Regions from separate parts of the Arthrobacter sp. Y3221114 genome, predicted to be linked through region 2. Evidence: predicted binding sites of a transcription regulator. Region 2 holds the regulator's gene; the other holds the start of a gene.
The links. The regulator HrcA, encoded in region 2, represses chaperone genes, less so after heat shock. The targets are predictions, from matches to a motif close to TTNGCACTCGNNNNNNNCGAGTGCNAA.
Positions count from the first base shown of each region.

Region 1: groL (chaperonin GroEL) is a predicted target of HrcA. The motif match lies at 5,777-5,803, and genes of this name have one in related genera.

Region 1 is NZ_JBNHHW010000010.1:28,627-37,735, forward strand. It holds gene AC5RV3_RS17525 (threonine/serine exporter family protein) at 1-1,126, shown strand, start outside; gene AC5RV3_RS17530 (siderophore-interacting protein) at 1,234-2,121, opposite strand; gene AC5RV3_RS17535 (uracil-DNA glycosylase) at 2,438-3,193, opposite strand; gene AC5RV3_RS17540 (DUF3263 domain-containing protein) at 3,489-3,797, shown strand; gene AC5RV3_RS17545 (LytR C-terminal domain-containing protein) at 3,858-4,508, shown strand; gene AC5RV3_RS17550 (cold-shock protein) at 4,766-4,972, shown strand; gene AC5RV3_RS17555 (TM2 domain-containing protein) at 5,042-5,569, opposite strand; gene groL (chaperonin GroEL) at 5,965-7,593, shown strand; gene AC5RV3_RS17565 (DUF4031 domain-containing protein) at 7,720-8,643, opposite strand; gene AC5RV3_RS17570 (RNase H family protein) at 8,727-9,109, shown strand, end outside.
Region 2 is NZ_JBNHHW010000001.1:442,811-451,919, reverse strand. It holds gene lepA (translation elongation factor 4) at 120-1,973, shown strand; gene hemW (radical SAM family heme chaperone HemW) at 2,018-3,247, shown strand; gene AC5RV3_RS02115 (TetR-like C-terminal domain-containing protein) at 3,195-3,821, opposite strand; gene AC5RV3_RS02110 (DUF4188 domain-containing protein) at 3,877-4,362, shown strand; gene AC5RV3_RS02105 (DUF4870 domain-containing protein) at 4,376-4,798, opposite strand; gene AC5RV3_RS02100 (DUF3097 family protein) at 4,909-5,751, opposite strand; gene hrcA (heat-inducible transcriptional repressor HrcA) at 5,898-6,911, shown strand; gene dnaJ (molecular chaperone DnaJ) at 6,986-8,116, shown strand; gene AC5RV3_RS02085 (16S rRNA (uracil(1498)-N(3))-methyltransferase) at 8,119-8,946, shown strand; gene AC5RV3_RS02080 (GerMN domain-containing protein) at 8,966-9,109, opposite strand, start outside.

The DNA.
Region 1 (9,109 bases), on a different contig from region 2:
CACCAACCAGTCCGTGTTGATCAACTATGCCAAGCCGGACACCGTGCCCATCACCGTGATGCGGGTCGTGCGGTCCTGGACCAACAACTACGCCGGCCTGTCCCTGGTGCACGAACTGGTCACCGACATCGTCAACGGCGGGGTGGGCCGCAGCGAAGCCAAGGAACGGCTGCAGGAGATTACCTCGCGTCCCAAGCCCTTCGCCCGGTGGATGGCCATCGCGGCCGGCGGCGTGTTCTCCGGCTTCATTATTGCCTTCCTCGGCGGCAGCATCTTCGCGGCCCTCGTGGGCGGCGTCTCCACCGTGCTGATGGGTTTGGTGGGGCGGAAGTTGAGCAAATGGCGGATGCCGGACTTCTTCATCACCGGCATCGGCGCCTGCCTAGCCACCGTGATGGCGCTGCTGTTCTGGGCGCTGCACGTGCCGATGAGCCCGTCGCTGGTGATCGCCGGCGGCATCCTGTTCCTCCTGCCGACCGGCCGGTTGGTCTCCGCCACCCAGGACGCCATCAATGGCTTCCCGGTCACCGCGTCGGGGCGTTATCTCTCGGCCTTCTTTACCTTCGCCGCGATTGCCGCCGGCGTCGCCGTGGGGCTGGTGGGCGGCTCGATGCTCGGCGTCAGCCTGCCCGAAGTCTTCGTGGAGGGCCAAGGCCAGTACCCCTACGTGGTCCGGGCGCTGCTGCTCGTCGTGGCAACCATTGCTCTCTGCATGACCGAGCAGACCAAACTGAACATGCTGCTGCCCACGGCCGCCGTCGGGCTGGTGGGGCTGTTGATCTACGACTTCGTGGTGTGGGCGGGAATCGGGGACCGGATCGGCCCGGCCGTCGGAGCCGTGGTGATCGGGTTCCTTGGGCGCATTGTGGGTCTGCGGATGGGCTCGCCGCAGCTGGTGGTGGCGGTCCCGGCGGTGCTGTTCCTGCTGCCCGGCCTGTCCGTGTTCCGGTCCATCTTCGAGCTGACCGTCAATACCGAGGCCCCGTTCAACGGCATCCTGGGGCTGTTCAGTGCGCTGACGGTGATTCTGGCGATCGCCGGCGGTACTGTGCTCGGCGACAACCTGGCCCGGCCGTTCACCAAGGGGCTGGGCTCGAACGAAAACCGGCGGGCCCGGCGCCGCTAAGGACGCCGGAACCGCGGCTGCAGGAGGGGCCTGGCGAACGCCTGGCCGGAGGGGCCGGGCGATCGCTTTGCCGGAGGGGCCTGGCGATAGCCTGGCGCCTGGTCGGATCAGGCCTGGTAGTTCTCCGGGAAGATCTGGCCAGCCTCCGTGCGCTTCTCCGCCTGGAAGGCGTCTTCGGCCCGGCCGTAGGCCCAATAGCCCGATATGGAAACCTGATCCCTGGACAACCCGTGGTCCTTGAACAGGACATCGCGCAGGGACTTCACCTCGCCGCGCTCGCCGTGGACGAACGCATCCACCCGGCCGTCGGGCCAGTCCAGGCCGGCTATGGCGTCGCGCAGCAGGGTTGCGGTCCCGGGCGTTTGGCCGCGCCGGAACAGCCAATGGATCTCCAGGTTCGCAGGGGCGTCCAGTTCCTGCACGTCCGCCTCGGAATCCACTTCCAGGAAGGCGTGGCCGCGGGCGTCCGGGGCCAGGGCCTCCATGGCGGCAGCGACTGCCGGCAGCGCCGCATCGTCGCCGGCCAAAAGGTACCAGTCGGCGTCGGGATCGGGCCGGTACGCGCCACCGGGCCCGTTGAACATCATCCAGTCGCCGGGCTGGGCCCGCGCGGCCCAGGGTCCGGCGAGGCCTTCGTCGCCGTGGACCACAAAGTCGACGACGACTTCGCGCGTGCCGCGGTCCACCCGGCGCACGGTGTAGGTGCGGGTGACGGGCAGCTTGTCGGCCGGAAGCGTTTCCTTCAGCTCCGCGACGTTGACCGGGAGTTCCACGTCCAACGACGGGTCCAAAAAGATGACCTTGATGTACTGGTCCGTGGCGTCCTTGGCCGCAAACCTTTCGGCGAACGAATCGAACCCGTCGCCGCCGGCGTAGACCCGGACCATGTGCTTGGAAATCCACTCGGTGCGCGTCACCTGGAGGTTGGTCTGCACCCTCGGCGGCCGAGCGCTCCGTTCCGCACGGGCGGGGGCTGCTGCCGGTTGTGTCTGCATCCTGCATTACTCCTGACGAAGGGAAACTGCTACTTAGGAGAACCTAATCCACCGGTACGGTAATCCCAATTTGCGGATGGGGAAGGTCACAAGCGCCGCTCAGGAACGCGCGCCGCCCAGGACGCGCGGCGCCTCACCGCGAACCGCTTGGCCTCAGCGGTCCGCGCACGGTTCCAGCTGTCCACGTTTGGCCGTAACTGTCCATGTCTTGGAAACCGTTGAGCCCTTGACCTGCGGCGACGCCGGACCCGCGCGCAAAACATGGACAAAACGTCCCGGCGCCGGCCAGTCGGAAGCCCACGTTGCCCAGCAGCGGCTAGCGCAGTTCCCAGTGCACGGGGTCTGCGCCCTGGGCGGCCAGCAGTTCGTTAACCCGGCTGAACGGCCGCGACCCGAAAAACCCGCGGGAGGCCGACAGGGGGCTGGGGTGCACGGTCTCGATCCGCGGCACCTGCTCCAAAACCGGAGCCAGTTGCTGGGCTTCGCGGCCCCAGAGCAGGGCCACCAGCGGTCCGCCGCGCTGGGCCAGCGCCCGGACCGCGAGTTCGGTGATTTGCTCCCACCCCTTGTTGCGGTGGGAGCCGGCCTTGCCGGCCTCCACAGTCAGCGCGCGGTTGAGCAACAACACGCCCTGGTCGCTCCAGGCGCTCAGGTCTCCGTGTTGCGGCGGCCGGATACCCAAATCCATCTGCAGCTCGCGGTAGATATTGGCCAGGCTGCGCGGCAGCGGCCTCACGTGCCGTTCGACGGCGAAGGCCAGTCCGATCGAGTGTCCCGGGGTGGGATAGGGGTCCTGGCCGACGATCAGCACCTTGACCTTGGACAGCGGCCGCTGGAACGCCCGCAACACGTTGGCCGGGGCAGGCAGCAGAGTCTTTCCGGCGGCGCGCTCGCCGTCCAGATAGGAGGCCAAATCCCAGAGCAGCGGTTCGGCCGGTGCGAGCACCTCGGCCCACTCGGGATGGATTACCGCGGAGAGTTCGCGGGGGGAGGCGAACGGATACGGTGCGCCAAAGTCCGCGGCGGGCGGCTGGGCAGGCAGCGGGAAGAGGGCACCGTCGTCGTAGTTCACGGTTCTATCTTTGCGGAAACCACCCGCCGGCAGGCAATCGGGCACCGCGGGCACTGCCGCCAGCGGGCAACCAGGCCACGGCGGGCACTGCCGGCAGCGCTAGTCAGTCACCGCGGGCACTGACGCCGACGGACCATCGGGCACTGCCGCCAGCGGGAAATCATGCAGGCGGGCACTGCCGGCCAGCAAACAATCCGGACCCGGACGGCCGGGTGAATGACACGCCTGTGATTCGCACTTATCATGGAGGCGATATTGATTGCTGTCAGCAAGTACTAGGAAGAGCAGGTGTGTTGTGGCAGGTTCGGCCGAGGCCAGTGCCTTTTCCCTCGAGGCCGAGGTTGACGACGCCAGCCCCCTGAGCGAACGCGACCAGCGGATGCTGGCCCTGGAGCGGCAGTGGTGGAAGTATGCCGGAGCCAAGGAACAGGCCATCCGCGAACTGTTCGACATGTCCGCCACGCACTACTACCAGATCCTGAATGCGCTGATCGACACCGAGGATGCGCTGGCACACGATCCGATGCTGGTGAAGAGATTGCGTAGACTACGTACGTCCCGCCAGCGCGCGCGCACTGCTCGCAGGCTGGGCACCGACGCCTAGATCCGGGACGGCCTGGTAGGCCGGTTCCGTTTCTCCACCACCAAGGATGCACTGTAAGCGATGACCAAGTACCCCCGGGATGAGTTCGACCTGGTCCCTGAAACTTCAGACCGCCACGGTGTGCACCGCGCCCGCATGGCGACGCCGAAGTCCAACGGCCTGGGCCTGATCGTCCTGGCCGCGGTACTTGCACTGGCGGTGGGGGCCTTGTCGTTCTTCGTGCTCCCGCTGCTGGGGGGCGGGGGATCTCCGACCCCGGTCGCCGCGCAGACCAGCACCGCAACTGCCTCTGCTTCACCGTCGGCAACGGCACAGCAAACCAAAACCCCGGACCCAACGGAAACAGCCACCCCGACGGCCACCGAAGAGGCGACCAGCGAGCCCACGGATGAGCCCACCGAGGAAGCAACCGAGGAACCCACGGAAGAGGCCGCCGCCGTCAACAAGCAGGACCCGGTGATGATCCTCAACGGCACCGGTGTGACCGGACTGGCCGGAACGGTATCGCAGAGGGTGCAGGCGGACGGTTGGTCGATCGCGGTCGTGGACAACTGGGGCGGCGCACCGCTGGCCGGTTCGGTGATCTTCTACAGCCCGGGCCAGGAAGCCAATGCGCGGGCGCTCGGTGAATTGCTGGGCATCGGTGCTTTGCAGGCAAACGGCAACGTCTCGCCGTACGTCACCGTGGCGCTCGGTCCCGGCTACCAATAAACGTCCCGGCTACCAATAAACACAGGCGTTCGGACCCCGCCACCTATAAACGCAGGCGCTGGGGCGCGGGCCGCCAAGAGGCCTTGGCGCTGGAACCGCAATACCCATGGGAAGCGCCCGCCCGTGCGGATTCGGTTACGCCTCAATAACTTAAGTGTGCCACAGCTCACTTTTCCGCCCCTGCTTGGTTTAGGGTGAAACCACTCTGCCGCCGAACCGTAGGCGGCAGGCTGGAACTACTGAGTATGGAGAACGCTATGGCGCTGGGAACCGTCAAATGGTTCAACGCGGAAAAGGGCTACGGCTTTATCACCGTGGACGAAGAAAATTCCGATGTTTTTGTCCACTGGTCCGCTATTCAAATGGATGGTTACCGTTCCCTGGATGAGGGGCAGCGCGTAGAGTTCCAGATCGGCCAGGGCCAGAAGGGTCCGCAGGCAGAAGAGGTCCGGGTCGCGCCGTAGCAGACCCACAACGACGACGGCGGCGGAGGCTGGGGTGCCTCCGCCGCCGGTTCGTGGCGCCGATGGGGCCTACTCCTTCAGCGGGACTCCGCGGGCATCGCGCTTGAACGGCTCCGCCCCGACCAGGATCATGATGCCCTCGACGAAGCCCCAGACGGCGCCGAAGCCAAACGTCAGGAAGGTGACCACAATCTGCACCACGCCGATGGCGACGTGGCCCAGATAGAACCGGTGCACGCCCAGGCCGCCCAGCAGGATGCCCAGCAGGCCGCCGATCAGCCGCGACTTCTGCTCGGGGTAGTAGTAGCCCTGGGGAGCCCCGTAATACTGCTGCTGGCCGTAGGGCTGCCCCGGCTGGCCGGGTTGGCCGGGCTGCGGGTACTGCTGTCCCGGGGTGCCGTAGGGTTGCCGGCCGAAGGGTTGCTGGCCGGGAGCGGGCTGCTGCTGCCCCGGAACCCCGTAACCGGGCTGCCCGGAAGGCTGCTGGCCGGAGGCGCCGTACGGCCGCTGACCGCCGAGCGGCCTCGTCGGGTTGGGGCCCGGTGCCAGGGGTTCGGTGGGGTTGCTGGTGTTCTTTTCGTCCGGTGATTCAGACATGGTTCTCCGACCTTTGCCCGGTGCGGGGCCGATAGTTTGCTTGCGCTGTCTTACCCGCCAATCTACGCGGGAGGTACCGGCCGTTTCCATGGGGGTCCACCCTGATTGTTGGACCGGGGGCGCTCAGGGGAATCGCGATCCGCGAAGCGGTCCGGCCGGCAGCCCCCAACAGCTTGCACTCGACACCTGCGAGTGCTAATTATTGAGTTAGCACTCTCGCGGGCTGACTGCTAAGAAAGCCCGTAGGGAGTGAAACCCGCCACCTCGGTGAGGTGAGCGGCGCGGCGTACAGAAACCGCCGTCGTCGTGAGCCGTCCGTCGCGGGCACCGCAGGTGGCCAGCAGCCGTGAAAAGCTGCGTCCAGTGTCTATTGTCCAGAAGGGACGTAAGCCGCTATGGCAAAGATCATTGCATTTGACGAAGAGGCCCGCCGCGGCCTCGAGCGCGGACTGAACATCCTCGCTGACGCCGTGAAGGTGACCCTCGGCCCGCGTGGCCGCAACGTCGTGCTCGAGAAGAAGTGGGGCGCCCCCACGATCACCAACGATGGTGTGTCCATCGCCAAGGAGATCGAGCTGGACGACCCGTACGAGAAGATCGGCGCCGAGCTGGTCAAGGAAGTCGCCAAGAAGACCGACGACGTCGCCGGTGACGGTACCACCACCGCGACCGTCCTGGCCCAGGCCCTGGTCAAGGAAGGCCTGCGCAACGTTGCTGCCGGCGCCGACCCGCTGAGCCTGAAGCGCGGCATCGAGAAGGCCGTTGACGCCGTCACCGCCGAGCTCATCGCTTCCGCCAAGGAAATCGAGACCAAGGAACAGATCGCCGCCACCGCGTCCATCTCCGCCGGAGATCCGCAGATCGGCGAGCTGATCGCCGAGGCCCTGGACAAGGTGGGCAAGGAAGGCGTCGTCACGGTCGAGGAGTCCAACACCTTCGGCCTGGAGCTGGAGCTCACCGAAGGCATGCGCTTCGACAAGGGCTACCTGTCCGCGTACTTCGTCACCGACGCCGAGCGCCAGGAGACGGTCCTCGAGGATCCGTACATCCTGATCGTCAACTCCAAGATCTCCAACGTGAAGGACCTGGTTGGCATCCTGGAGAAGGTCATGCAGTCCGGCAAGCCGCTGCTGATCATCGCCGAGGACGTCGAGGCCGAGGCCCTGGCCACCCTGATCGTGAACAAGATGCGCGGCACCTTCAAGTCCGTTGCCGTTAAGGCTCCGGGCTTCGGCGACCGCCGCAAGGCCATGCTGGCCGACATCGCCATCCTGACCGGCGGCCAGGTCATCGCCGAAGAGGTCGGCCTCAAGCTGGAGAACGCCACCCTGGACCTGCTGGGCCAGGCCCGCAAGGTGGTTGTCACCAAGGACGAGACCACCATCGTCGAAGGTGCCGGCGAAGCCGACGCCATCGCCGGCCGCGTCAACCAGATCCGCGCCGAGATCGAGAACTCCGATTCGGACTACGACCGCGAGAAGCTGCAGGAGCGCCTGGCCAAGCTGGCCGGCGGCGTTGCAGTCATCAAGGCCGGTGCCGCAACCGAGGTCGAGCTCAAGGAACGCAAGCACCGCATCGAGGACGCCGTCCGCAACGCGAAGGCTGCCGTTGAGGAAGGCATCGTCGCCGGTGGCGGCGTGGCCCTGATCCAGGCCGGCGCCAAGGCGTTCGCCAACCTCACCCTCGAAGGCGACGAAGCAACCGGCGCCAACATCGTCAAGGTTGCCATCGACGCTCCGCTGAAGCAGATCGCCCTCAACGCCGGCCTGGAGCCGGGCGTCGTGGCCGACAAGGTGCGCGGGCTGGCCGACGGCCACGGCCTGAACGCTGCCACCGGTGTCTACGAGGACCTGCTGGCTGCGGGCGTGAACGATCCGGTCAAGGTCACCCGCTCTGCCCTGCAGAACGCGGCGTCCATCGCCGGCCTGTTCCTGACCACCGAAGCCGTTGTCGCCGACAAGCCGGAGAAGGCCGCTCCGGCCATGCCGGGCGGCGACGAGATGGGCGGCATGGGCGGCTTCTAAGCTTCCCCGCCACCACCTCGGCCTCACAAGAGGCCACGGTTCAGCGAGGCGCGGTTCCCGTCACGGGAGCCGCGCCTCGCGGCCTTAACCCCTCGGCCTTAACCCCTCGGCCTTAACCCCTCGGCCTTAACCCCTCTCCGGGCGAAGCCAGGCCGGCCCCTCGTGCCGCCAGGCTTCCAGCTCCGCGGAGAGGTTCTGCCTTGCACGCTCCAGCCACTTCTCCCGGGCCGCGGGTGTCCGGTACAGCGGATCCAGCGCCAGCAGACGGCGGACCACGGCGGTGCGCCCGGCGGCGAAGTCGGCGTCGGGCACGTGCGCATAGTCTTTGCGGACGTCCCGGACATAGCTGCGGTACTCCGCCGGTGGCGCGCCGAGGACGGACAGATCGGCGTCGCACAGCAGGGCGCCAGGCCCATCCTGCGGGCCGGGCGAGTGACTGGCTGTGAGCAGGACCAGCCGGACCACTTCGGCCGTCTCGTCACCGCTGCAGCCGGCCGCCGACAGGCAGGCACCCGCCAGGTCTGCCGATTCCTGTTCATCCACGCCGGGCCGGCCGTTGTAGACGGCGTCGTGGAACCAGGCCGCCAACCACACCGCCCGCGGCCGGGGACCGGACGCGGCGGCGGATGCGAGCTGCTCCAGCGCCTCCAGGACGGCCAGCAGGTGGCCGGGGCCATGGTAGTGGCGGTGGGGTTCTGCCCAGCGGTCCAGCAGGTCGCGGCCGAGGTCCTGCTGCCCGGGCAGCAGCTCGTTCCACCGGCGCAGCAGTACCCGGCGCAGTTTTTCCGGGCGTTGACGGGCCGGGACGCGCAGCCCGCTCGCCTGCAGCCGGCGGGTCAGGTCGCCGGCGCTGACCTCGACGGCACCCAGCTGGACCAGCTCGCCGTAGCGGCTGGCCGGCACGTCGTAGTGATCCCGGTCGAAGGCCCGCTCGCGGATACCGGCGGCCGCCGCGAAGCGGTGCAGTTCGGCCAGCGAGGTGTCAGAGACCAGGTGGGAAAAGTGGGTGCCGTGCGCCGGCCAGAGCGGAGGATCGATGAGTATTGCCACGTGCCCAGCCTAGGGCCAGGAATGTTTGCCATGTGCCCCGCCCAGGGCCAGGAACGGTGGCAGGATCTGAAAAGATGGAGCTCATGACTATCACTGCTGCCGCCGATGGCTCCGCGCTCGGCAATCCCGGTCCGGCCGGCTGGGCCTGGTACATCGACGACACCGCGTGGGCTGCCGGCGGCTGGCCGCACGGCACCAACAACCAGGGCGAGCTGATGGCCGTGCTGGACCTGTTCCGGGCCACGGCGCACCTGCCGCAGGAACACCTGCGCGTGTTGTGCGACAGCCAGTACGTGATCAACTGCGTGACCAAGTGGATGCCGGGCTGGAAGCGGCGCGGCTGGAAAAAGGCCGACGGCAAGCCGGTGCTGAACGTCGACTTGCTCAAGGACATCGACGCCGCGATCAAGGGGCGCAGCTACGAGTTTGAGTGGGTGAAGGGCCACGCCGGACACAAGCTGAATGA
Region 2 (9,109 bases):
GCGGTGCGGGTGCGCGGATCCCGGGCCGGCGTGGGACACTTATAGTTGAGCAAAATCAGCGTGCTGGTCGTACCGGCCGCATTGCCGTAGCCCGCTTGTCTGAGAGTAAGGAACCATCTGTGTCACCGATGGCCCGCACCGCGCCGGTGCCTGCCGCCACCGATCCGGCGATCATCAGGAACTTTTGCATCATCGCCCACATCGACCACGGCAAGTCCACTCTTGCCGACCGGATGCTCCAGCTCACCGGCGTGGTCCAGCCGCGCGACATGAAGGCCCAGTACCTGGACCGGATGGACATCGAGCGGGAACGCGGCATCACCATCAAGTCCCAGGCCGTGCGCATGCCGTGGGAGCTGGACGACGTCAGCTACGCCCTGAACATGATCGACACCCCCGGCCACGTGGACTTCACCTATGAGGTTTCGCGGTCCCTGGCAGCCTGCGAAGGCGCAATCCTGCTGGTGGACGCGGCCCAGGGCATCGAGGCCCAGACACTGGCCAACCTCTACCTGGCGATGGAGAACGACCTCACCATCATCCCGGTGCTGAACAAGATCGACCTGCCGGCCGCGCAGCCGGAAAAGTATGCCGCCGAGTTGGCGAACCTGATCGGCGGCGACCCCGAAGACGTGCTGAAGGTCTCCGGCAAGACCGGCGTGGGCGTCGAAGCGCTGCTGGACAAGATCGTGCGCGACCTGCCGGCCCCGACGGGGAACGCAGACGCGCCCGCCCGCGCCATGATCTTTGACTCGGTCTACGACACCTACCGCGGTGTGGTCACCTATGTGCGGGTGGTCGACGGAAAGCTCTCGCCGCGCGAACGCATCCAGATGATGTCCACCCGGGCCAGCCACGAACTGCTCGAAATCGGAGTCAGCTCGCCCGAACCCACCCCGTCCAACGGCCTGGGCGTCGGGGAGGTCGGCTACCTGATCACCGGCGTGAAGGACGTCCGCCAGTCCAAGGTGGGCGACACCGTTACCAACCTGGCCAAGCCGGCGGCGGAGTCCCTGGGCGGCTACGCAGACCCCAAGCCCATGGTCTTTTCCGGGCTCTACCCGATTGACGGCACGGACTATCCGGTGCTGCGCGACGCACTGGACAAACTCAAGCTCAACGACGCGGCACTGATCTACGAGCCGGAGACCTCCGCGGCCCTCGGCTTCGGCTTCCGCGTCGGCTTCCTGGGCCTGCTGCACCTGGAAATCACCCGCGAGCGGCTCGAGGCCGAGTTTAACCTGGACCTGATCTCCACGGCGCCGAACGTGGTCTACGAAGTCACGCTGGAGGACAAGAGCGTCGCGACGGTAACCAACCCGAGCGAATACCCGGACGGAAAGGTCTCCGAGGTCCGCGAGCCGATGGTTTCCGCCACCATCCTCGCGCCCAACGAGTTCGTGGGCACCATCATGGAGCTCTGCCAGTCCCGCCGCGGGGAGATGAAGGGGATGGACTACCTCTCCGAAGACCGCGTGGAGCTGCGCTACCGGCTGCCGCTGGCCGAGATCGTCTTCGATTTCTTCGACAACCTCAAGTCGCGCACCCGCGGCTATGCCTCGCTGGACTGGAAGGCCGACGGCGAGCAGGTGGCCGACCTGGTCAAGGTGGACATCCTGCTGCAGGGCGAACAGGTCGACGCGTTCAGCGCCATCACGCACCGCGAGAAGGCCTACAGCTACGGCGTGATGATGACCTCCAAGCTGCGCGAACTCATCCCGCGCCAGCAGTTCGAAGTTCCCATCCAGGCCGCCATCGGATCCCGCATCATCGCGCGTGAAAACATCCGCGCCATCCGCAAGGACGTGCTCGCCAAGTGCTACGGCGGCGACATCTCCCGCAAGCGCAAGCTGCTGGAGAAGCAGAAGGAAGGCAAGAAGAGGATGAAGATGGTCGGCCGCGTGGAGGTCCCGCAGGAGGCCTTCATCGCCGCGCTGTCGTCGGATGACTCCAAGGACAAGGCAAAGAAGTAGTTCGGCAGTGCGTGTGATAACAACGACGGCGGAGGCCCGCCTCAGTGCCTAGCGTCCTGCCCCTTGGGGACCCGGCGCCGGCCGACGGTCTGCTGCCCGCCCAGGCGGCGGAAGGTGCGGAAGACCGCGCGTTCTGCCTGTATGTGCACATTCCGTTCTGCCGGGTGCGCTGCGGCTACTGCGACTTCAACACCTATACCGCCAAGGAGCTGGGTTCGGGGGCGTCGCAGGATGAGTACTCGGGCACGCTGAACACGGAGCTGGATCTGGCCGCGCGGGTACTGCGCGGTTCCGGTGTGCCGGACCGGCCGCTGTCCACTGTCTTCTTTGGGGGCGGCACGCCCACCCTGCTGCCGGCGGCGGACCTGGCGTCGATGCTGCGCCAGGCGGCGGGCCTGTGGGGTTTGGAGCCGGGCGCCGAAGTCACCACCGAAGCCAACCCGGACTCGGTCACGCCGCAGTCGCTGCAGATCCTGGCCGACGCCGGTTTCACCCGGGTGTCCTTCGGCATGCAGTCGGCCGTGCCGCACGTGCTGCAGGTGCTCGACCGTACGCACGACCCGGAACGCGTGGCGCAGGCCGTGCAGTGGGCACGCGACGCCGGGCTGAACGTCAGCCTTGACCTGATCTACGGCACGCCGGGCGAATCCATCGCGGACTGGGAAGCCAGCCTCGCCTCCGCGATCAGCTGCACGCCGGACCATATCTCCGCGTACGCCCTGATCGTCGAGGAAGGCACCAAACTCGCCGCCCAGATCCGCCGCGGCGAAGTGCCCGGCATCGACGACGATGACCACGCCGCGAAGTATGAGATCGCCGACGCGCGCCTCGGCGCCGCAGGTTTCGAATGGTACGAGGTCAGCAATTGGGCCCGCACTCCCGGGGACCGCTGCCGGCACAACCTGGCCTACTGGCGCGGGGACGACTGGTGGGGAGCCGGTCCCGGCGCCCATTCGCACATGGGTGGCGTCCGGTGGTGGAACGTGAAGCACCCCGCGGCGTACGCCCAGCGTTTGGCAACGGGGGTCTCGCCGGCAGCCGGCCGCGAGACGCTGGACACCGGCACCCGTCAGCTGGAACACGTAATGCTGCAGACCCGCATCATCGACGGGCTGCACACCCGGGATCTGGGGCCAAACGGGCGGAAGGCCGTGGCCGGACTGATCGCCGATGCCCTGGTGGACCCCGCCGCGGCGTTCGCCGGCACCATCCGGCTCACCCTCAAGGGCCGACTGCTGGCCGACGCCGTGGTGCGGCGGTTGCTCGAGGACTGACCGCGCCGGCCTCCAGCGACCGGCCCACCCGGTGGAGCGCCGCCTCGTAGGCTGAGTCCCAGCTCCACCCCGCCGCCGGCGCGCCCGCCAGTTCCAGCGAGACGAGCCCGTGGACCTGGCCCCACACAACGCCGACCATGGACGCGACGTCGTCGTCCGATGCCCCGGGAAGGGCGGCGGCGACGGCGGCAAACAGCGGCGCGATCGCCGGTTCCGCGGCGCCGGGCGTTGGCCGGCACGGCACCTGGCTGGCCAATGAACCGCCGAACATGAGGCCGTACAGGACGGGATGCTCCAGGGCCCACGCCCGGTAGGCCCTGCCCAGCGGTTCCAGCCCACCGGGAGCGGCCCGCTGCTGGGCGGCCGCAAAGGAGGCAAAGCCGTCGTCGAGAATGGCGGTCAGCAATTCCGCCTTCCCGCCGAAGAGCGAGTACACCGCCGTCGTCGACGTCCCGGCCGCCGCCGCGATCGCCCGGAGCGACACGGCGGCTGCGCCGTCGCGGGCTATCAGGGTGGCGGCGGTGTCGAGGAGCCTGCGGCGCAGCGAATCATCGTGGACTATGGGTCTTGCCATGCCCCAAGTATTCCATAACAATGTTCTGTAACAACGTTATGAAAGGAATCGGCTCATGTTCGAACACGTACACACAGGACGGTTCACGGCCGATCCGGGCAGCGAACGGGTCACCGTCTTCCTCATCGGGATGCGCGCCAACCGATGGTGGAAGGTCGGCAAGGTGGCACGCACCGCGTCAGCGATGCCGGCGATGCTGGCGCACCTGGCAGCGGCGCCGGAAGCCGGGCTGCTCGGCTACCACCAGTGGCTCGGGCGCACCACGATCCTGGTCAGCTACTGGAAGAGCCCGGAACATTTGCAGCGGTTTGCGTCCGACCGCGCGGCGCCGCACCTGGAACCCTGGCGCCGTTTCATGCGGGAATCGGCCGGCAGCGGGGACGTCGGCGTGTGGCACGAAACCTACGAGACGGTGCCGGGAGGCCGCGAGAGCGTCTACAGCGACATGCCGCGCTTCGGTTTGGCAGCCGCGACCGGCCACGTGCCGATCGCGGCGGGGATGAACACCGCGCGCCAGCGGTTGTCGCGGCAGGCAGGGTAGGAGGGCGGTGCCGCTACCCGAACAGGCGCAGGTTGTAGGCGTACCGGTACGGAACGCCGCGGTTGCACTTGACGCCGGCAATGACGGAATTGACCGTCAGGAAGACCCAGATGGCGGCCGCGATGACGGCGAAGAGTCCGCTGACCGCCGGAATGACGATCAGCAGGTTCGCAATGATGGCCACCACGGTGGGCGGCACGGTGAAGTTCAGGGCCTCTTTGGACTCCTGGGCGGTAAACGGTCCCCGGTCCTTGAAGATCAGGTAGATCGCCAGCGACGGGAAGCAGCCCAGGATGCCGCCGAAATGCGCCATGGTGGCCCATTGCCGGTCCTCCGAAGGGGTCAGGGGCAAGGCGGACGCCGACGCGCTCTGGTACTGCTGGCGCGGAGCGGACTTGCGCTCCGGCTGCTGCTTACGAGCAGAGTTATCGGACACTGGACCTACCTTCGGAAAAATCTGCTGATGGCTCACTTCTGTTCCTAGCCTAGCCGTTCCACCCCGCCATCCGGTGCATTCCGCGGGCGCCGGCGCCGGCCTCAACCGCCTCAAACCGTCAGGAAATCGATGACTTCTTCCACCCGGCCCAGGAGGCTGGGCTCCAGATCGGCGTAGGTGTTGACGCTGCCCAGCAGCCTCTTCCAGCCGTCGGCGATGTCGATCTGGGTCCGGTGCGGCCAGCCGAGACCGGCGAGGATGCCGGTCTTCCAATCGGTGCCGCGTGGCACCACCGGCCACTGGGTCCGTCCGATGACGGAGGGTTTGATGGCCTGCCAAACATCGACATAGGGGTGGCCCACAATCAGTACGTTGCCCGAGGCGGCGGGCACGGCCATGGCGGCCTCGGCAATCCGCCACTCCTTGGAATTGGGGACCAGATGGTCCACCAGGATGCCGAGCCTGCGCTGCGGCCCGGGGGAGAAGTCCGCCACTGCCGCCGCCAAATCGTCCACGCCGTGCAGGGGTTCGACCACGATCCCCTCCACCCGGAGGTCGTCTCCCCAGACCTTTTCGACGAGCTCGGCGTCATGCTTGCCTTCGACCCAGATCCGGCTGGCCCGCGCCACCCTGGCCCGCTGTCCCTCGACCTTGACCGAACCGGATGCCGTCCGTTGCCGGACGGGAGCCTTCGCGGCGGGCGCCGCCGGCACCACCTTCACCGGCTCGCCCTCGAACAGGAAGCCGAAGCCCAGCGGGAACGAGCGGACCTTGCCCCGCCGGTCTTCCAGCGAAACCAGATGCACACCGCCGGACTTCTCCACCCGAACGACGGCGCCGACCCAGCCGCTCTGTGCGTCCTCCAGGACCAGGCCCGGTTCGGCGCCGATTTCGCGCAGTGCCCGGGCCTTGGGGGCGGTGAGATCCTGGGGGCCCCAGCCGTAGCTGCTCATAAGCTTTAAGTCCTCTGCTGGTTGTCGTCCTCACGGCACGGCCGCCCGACAATGCTAACAACGGCGGCGACGTATTAGACTTAGCACTTGGACGTGTTGAGTGCTAACAGTCTGTCCGCAGACGAGTTGGAGACAGGAGGAGTGCAGTGAGCGAGGTCCGGAGGCTGGAAGTGCTCCGCGCCATTGTCGAAGACTATGTGCACTCGCGCGAGCCGGTGGGCTCCAAGGCACTGGTCGACCGGCACAGCCTGGGCGTGTCGTCAGCCACCATCCGCAACGACATGGCGGCGCTGGAAGAAGACGGGTTGATCGTTGCCCCGCACACCAGTGCCGGCCGGATTCCCACGGACAAGGGCTACCGCCTGTTCGTGGACCGGATTTCGGACGTCAAGCCGCTCTCTGCCCCCGAGCGCCGCGCCATCCAGAAACTGCTGGACGGCGCCGACGACCTCGACGATGTCATGGAACGCACCGTGCGTTTGCTGTCCCAGCTGACCAACCAGGTGGCCGTGATCCAGTATCCGCAACTGGGTGCCGCCAGGGTGCGGCACATCGAGTTCATCTTGCTGGGTCCGCGCAGGGTCCTGGTGGTGCTGATCGCGGACAACGGCAAGGTGGAACAGCATGTCGCGGCGCTTCCCGCGGACGTCACCGAGGATGCGCTGGCCACGCTGCGCGCCGCGTTCCTGTCCGCGCTGTCCGGGAAAGCGCTGGCGGCAGTGCCGGGCCTGCTGAAGACCTTCCCGGTGCCGGCGGAGGCCGCGCCCGCGGGCACGGCCGAGGCCCTGGCGTCGCAGCTTGCACAGCTCGCCGCGGCCACGAACGAGGAGCGGATCCTGATGGCCGGCACGGCCAACCTGGCCCGTTCCACGGTCGACTTCCAGCTGAGCATCGGCCCCATCCTCGAGGCCCTCGAAGAACAGGTGGTGCTGCTGCAGTTGCTCTCCGAGCTGCACCAGGACGCCCGGGGCATGTCGGTGAGCATCGGCAGCGAAAACCCCTACGGTTCGCTGGCCGAAACCTCCGTGGTGGCCACCGGGTACGGGCCGGGCGCGACGGCCAAGGTCGGCATCCTCGGCCCCACCCGGATGGACTATCCCACCACCATGGCCGCAGTGCGCGCCGTCGCACGTTATTTGTCACGGATCCTCGCCGGCTAGCCACACGCCGCGCAGTGTCCCCACCGGCCGTCGTCGCCGGTGAACCGATCCCCAGGAAGTGAAGTACTACTAAGGTGAGTAACCACTACGACGCCCTCGGTGTCAGCCAGGACGCCTCGACCGAGGAAATCAAGAAGGCCTACCGCAAGCTGGCCCGCAAACTGCACCCGGACGTGAACCCCGGCCCGGAGGCGGCCGAACAGTTCAAGCAGGTCAGCCACGCCTACGAGGTGCTGTCGGACCCGCAGAAGCGGCGCATCTACGACACCACCGGCAACGAGAACGGCAACGACAACGGTTTCGGCGGCGGTTTCGGCGGCGGCTTCGCCTTCCAGGACATCTTCGAAAGCTTCTTCGGCGGCGCCGGAGCAGGCGGCGCCGGCCCGGCCTCCCGGACCCGCCGGGGCCAGGACGCCCTGATCAACGTGCGGATCGACCTCAAGGACGCGGTCTTCGGGGTCAACAAGAAGATCGAGGTGGACACCGCGGTCGTCTGCCCCACCTGCGACGGCAGCTGCTGCCGCCCCGGTACCAGCCCGCGCACCTGCGACATCTGTGGCGGCTCCGGCCAGGTCCAGCGTGCGGTGCGGTCCATCCTCGGCCAGGTCATGACCACCGCCGCGTGCGGCAGCTGCCAGGGCTTCGGCACGATCATTCCCGACCCCTGCAACGAGTGCAACGGTGAGGGCCGCATCCGCAGCCGCCGTTCGCTGACCATCAAGCTCCCGGCGGGTGTCGGGACCGGGACGCGGATCCAGCTGGCCGGACAGGGCGAAGCCGGACCGGCGGGCGGACCGCAGGGTGACCTGTATGTGGAAATCCGGGTGAATCCGGACAAGAATTTCCTCCGCGAGGGCGACGACCTGCACGTCACTCTCTCGGTGCCGATGACCGCTGCCGCGCTGGGCACCGACCTCACCCTGGACACCTTCGACGGTGAACAGGAAATCAGCATCAAACCCGGCACGCAGGCGGGCGAGACCCTCACCCTGCGCGGCCTGGGCGTGACCCACCTGCGCGGCTACGGTCGCGGCGACCTGCAGGTGCACGTGCATGTGGAGACCCCCAGCAAGCTGGATGCGGAGCAGGAGGACCTGCTGCGCCGGCTGGCCCGGGCCCGCGGCGAGGAATACACCGAGGGCAAGCTGGCGTCCTCCGGCACGGGCGTCTTCGCCCGCCTGCGGGATCGGCTCGGTAACCTTTAGGCGTGACCAGCCACCTGTTCTTCACCGCTCCCGGCGAGCTCGACGCCGTCGCCCCGGGCGACAGCTTCACCCTGGGCGGCGACGAGGCCCGCCATGCCGTCACGGTCAAGCGGATTGAACCCGGCGAAGCCGTCGATCTGGCCGACGGTCGGGGCCGCCGGCTGGTCGGCGAGGCCGTCGCCGGCTCCTCCGGCCAGCTCACCGTCCGGGCGCTGCACGTCCTGCACGAGCCCAGGCCCGACCCGGAGTTGGTGCTGGTGCAGGCCCTTGCCAAGGGAAACCGCGACGAACTTGCCATCGAGGCAGCCACCGAACTGGGCGTCGATGCCGTGGTGCCGTGGCAGGCCGAACGGAGCATCGTGCGCTGGAAGGCGGACAAGGCGGCCAAGGGTGCGGCGAAATGGCAGCTGGCGGTCCGGGCGGCCGCCAAGCAGTCGCGGCGTGCGCGTGTTCCGGAGGTGGAGCCGCTGGTGGAACGGGCCGGCCTCTGTGCCCTGATCCGGGAGAGCCGGTTGTCGCTGCTGCTGCATGAGGACGCCGAGGGCAGCGTGGCCGACGCCCTGGACGGCGCCGGGTTGCGTGCGGGCTCATCCCCCGGGGAGCGCGGCGGAAACGACGGCGGCGGTGCCTCACCCGAAGGGCGTACCGGCGGCGCTACGCGCGTGCTGATGATTGTGGGTCCGGAAGGCGGGATGAGCCGGGCCGAAGTGGACGCGATGCTCGACGCCGGGGCGGTGGCCGTTCGGCTGGGTCCGCACGTCCTGCGTTCCTCCACGGCCGGACCCGCCGCCTTGACCTTGCTCAGCGAGTTACTGGGCCGGTGGCGCTGACCGGGCGGGCAGAACTGCCCTAGGTGATGGTGAAGACCTTGCTGTCCACATTCTGCCGTTCTTCGGTCGGTCCGCCCTGGTCCTTTTGGAACACGTACAGCCGGTAGGTGCCCGGATCCAGCTTTTGGCTGAACCTGAACTCGCCGATCTGGCCGGCGTCTGC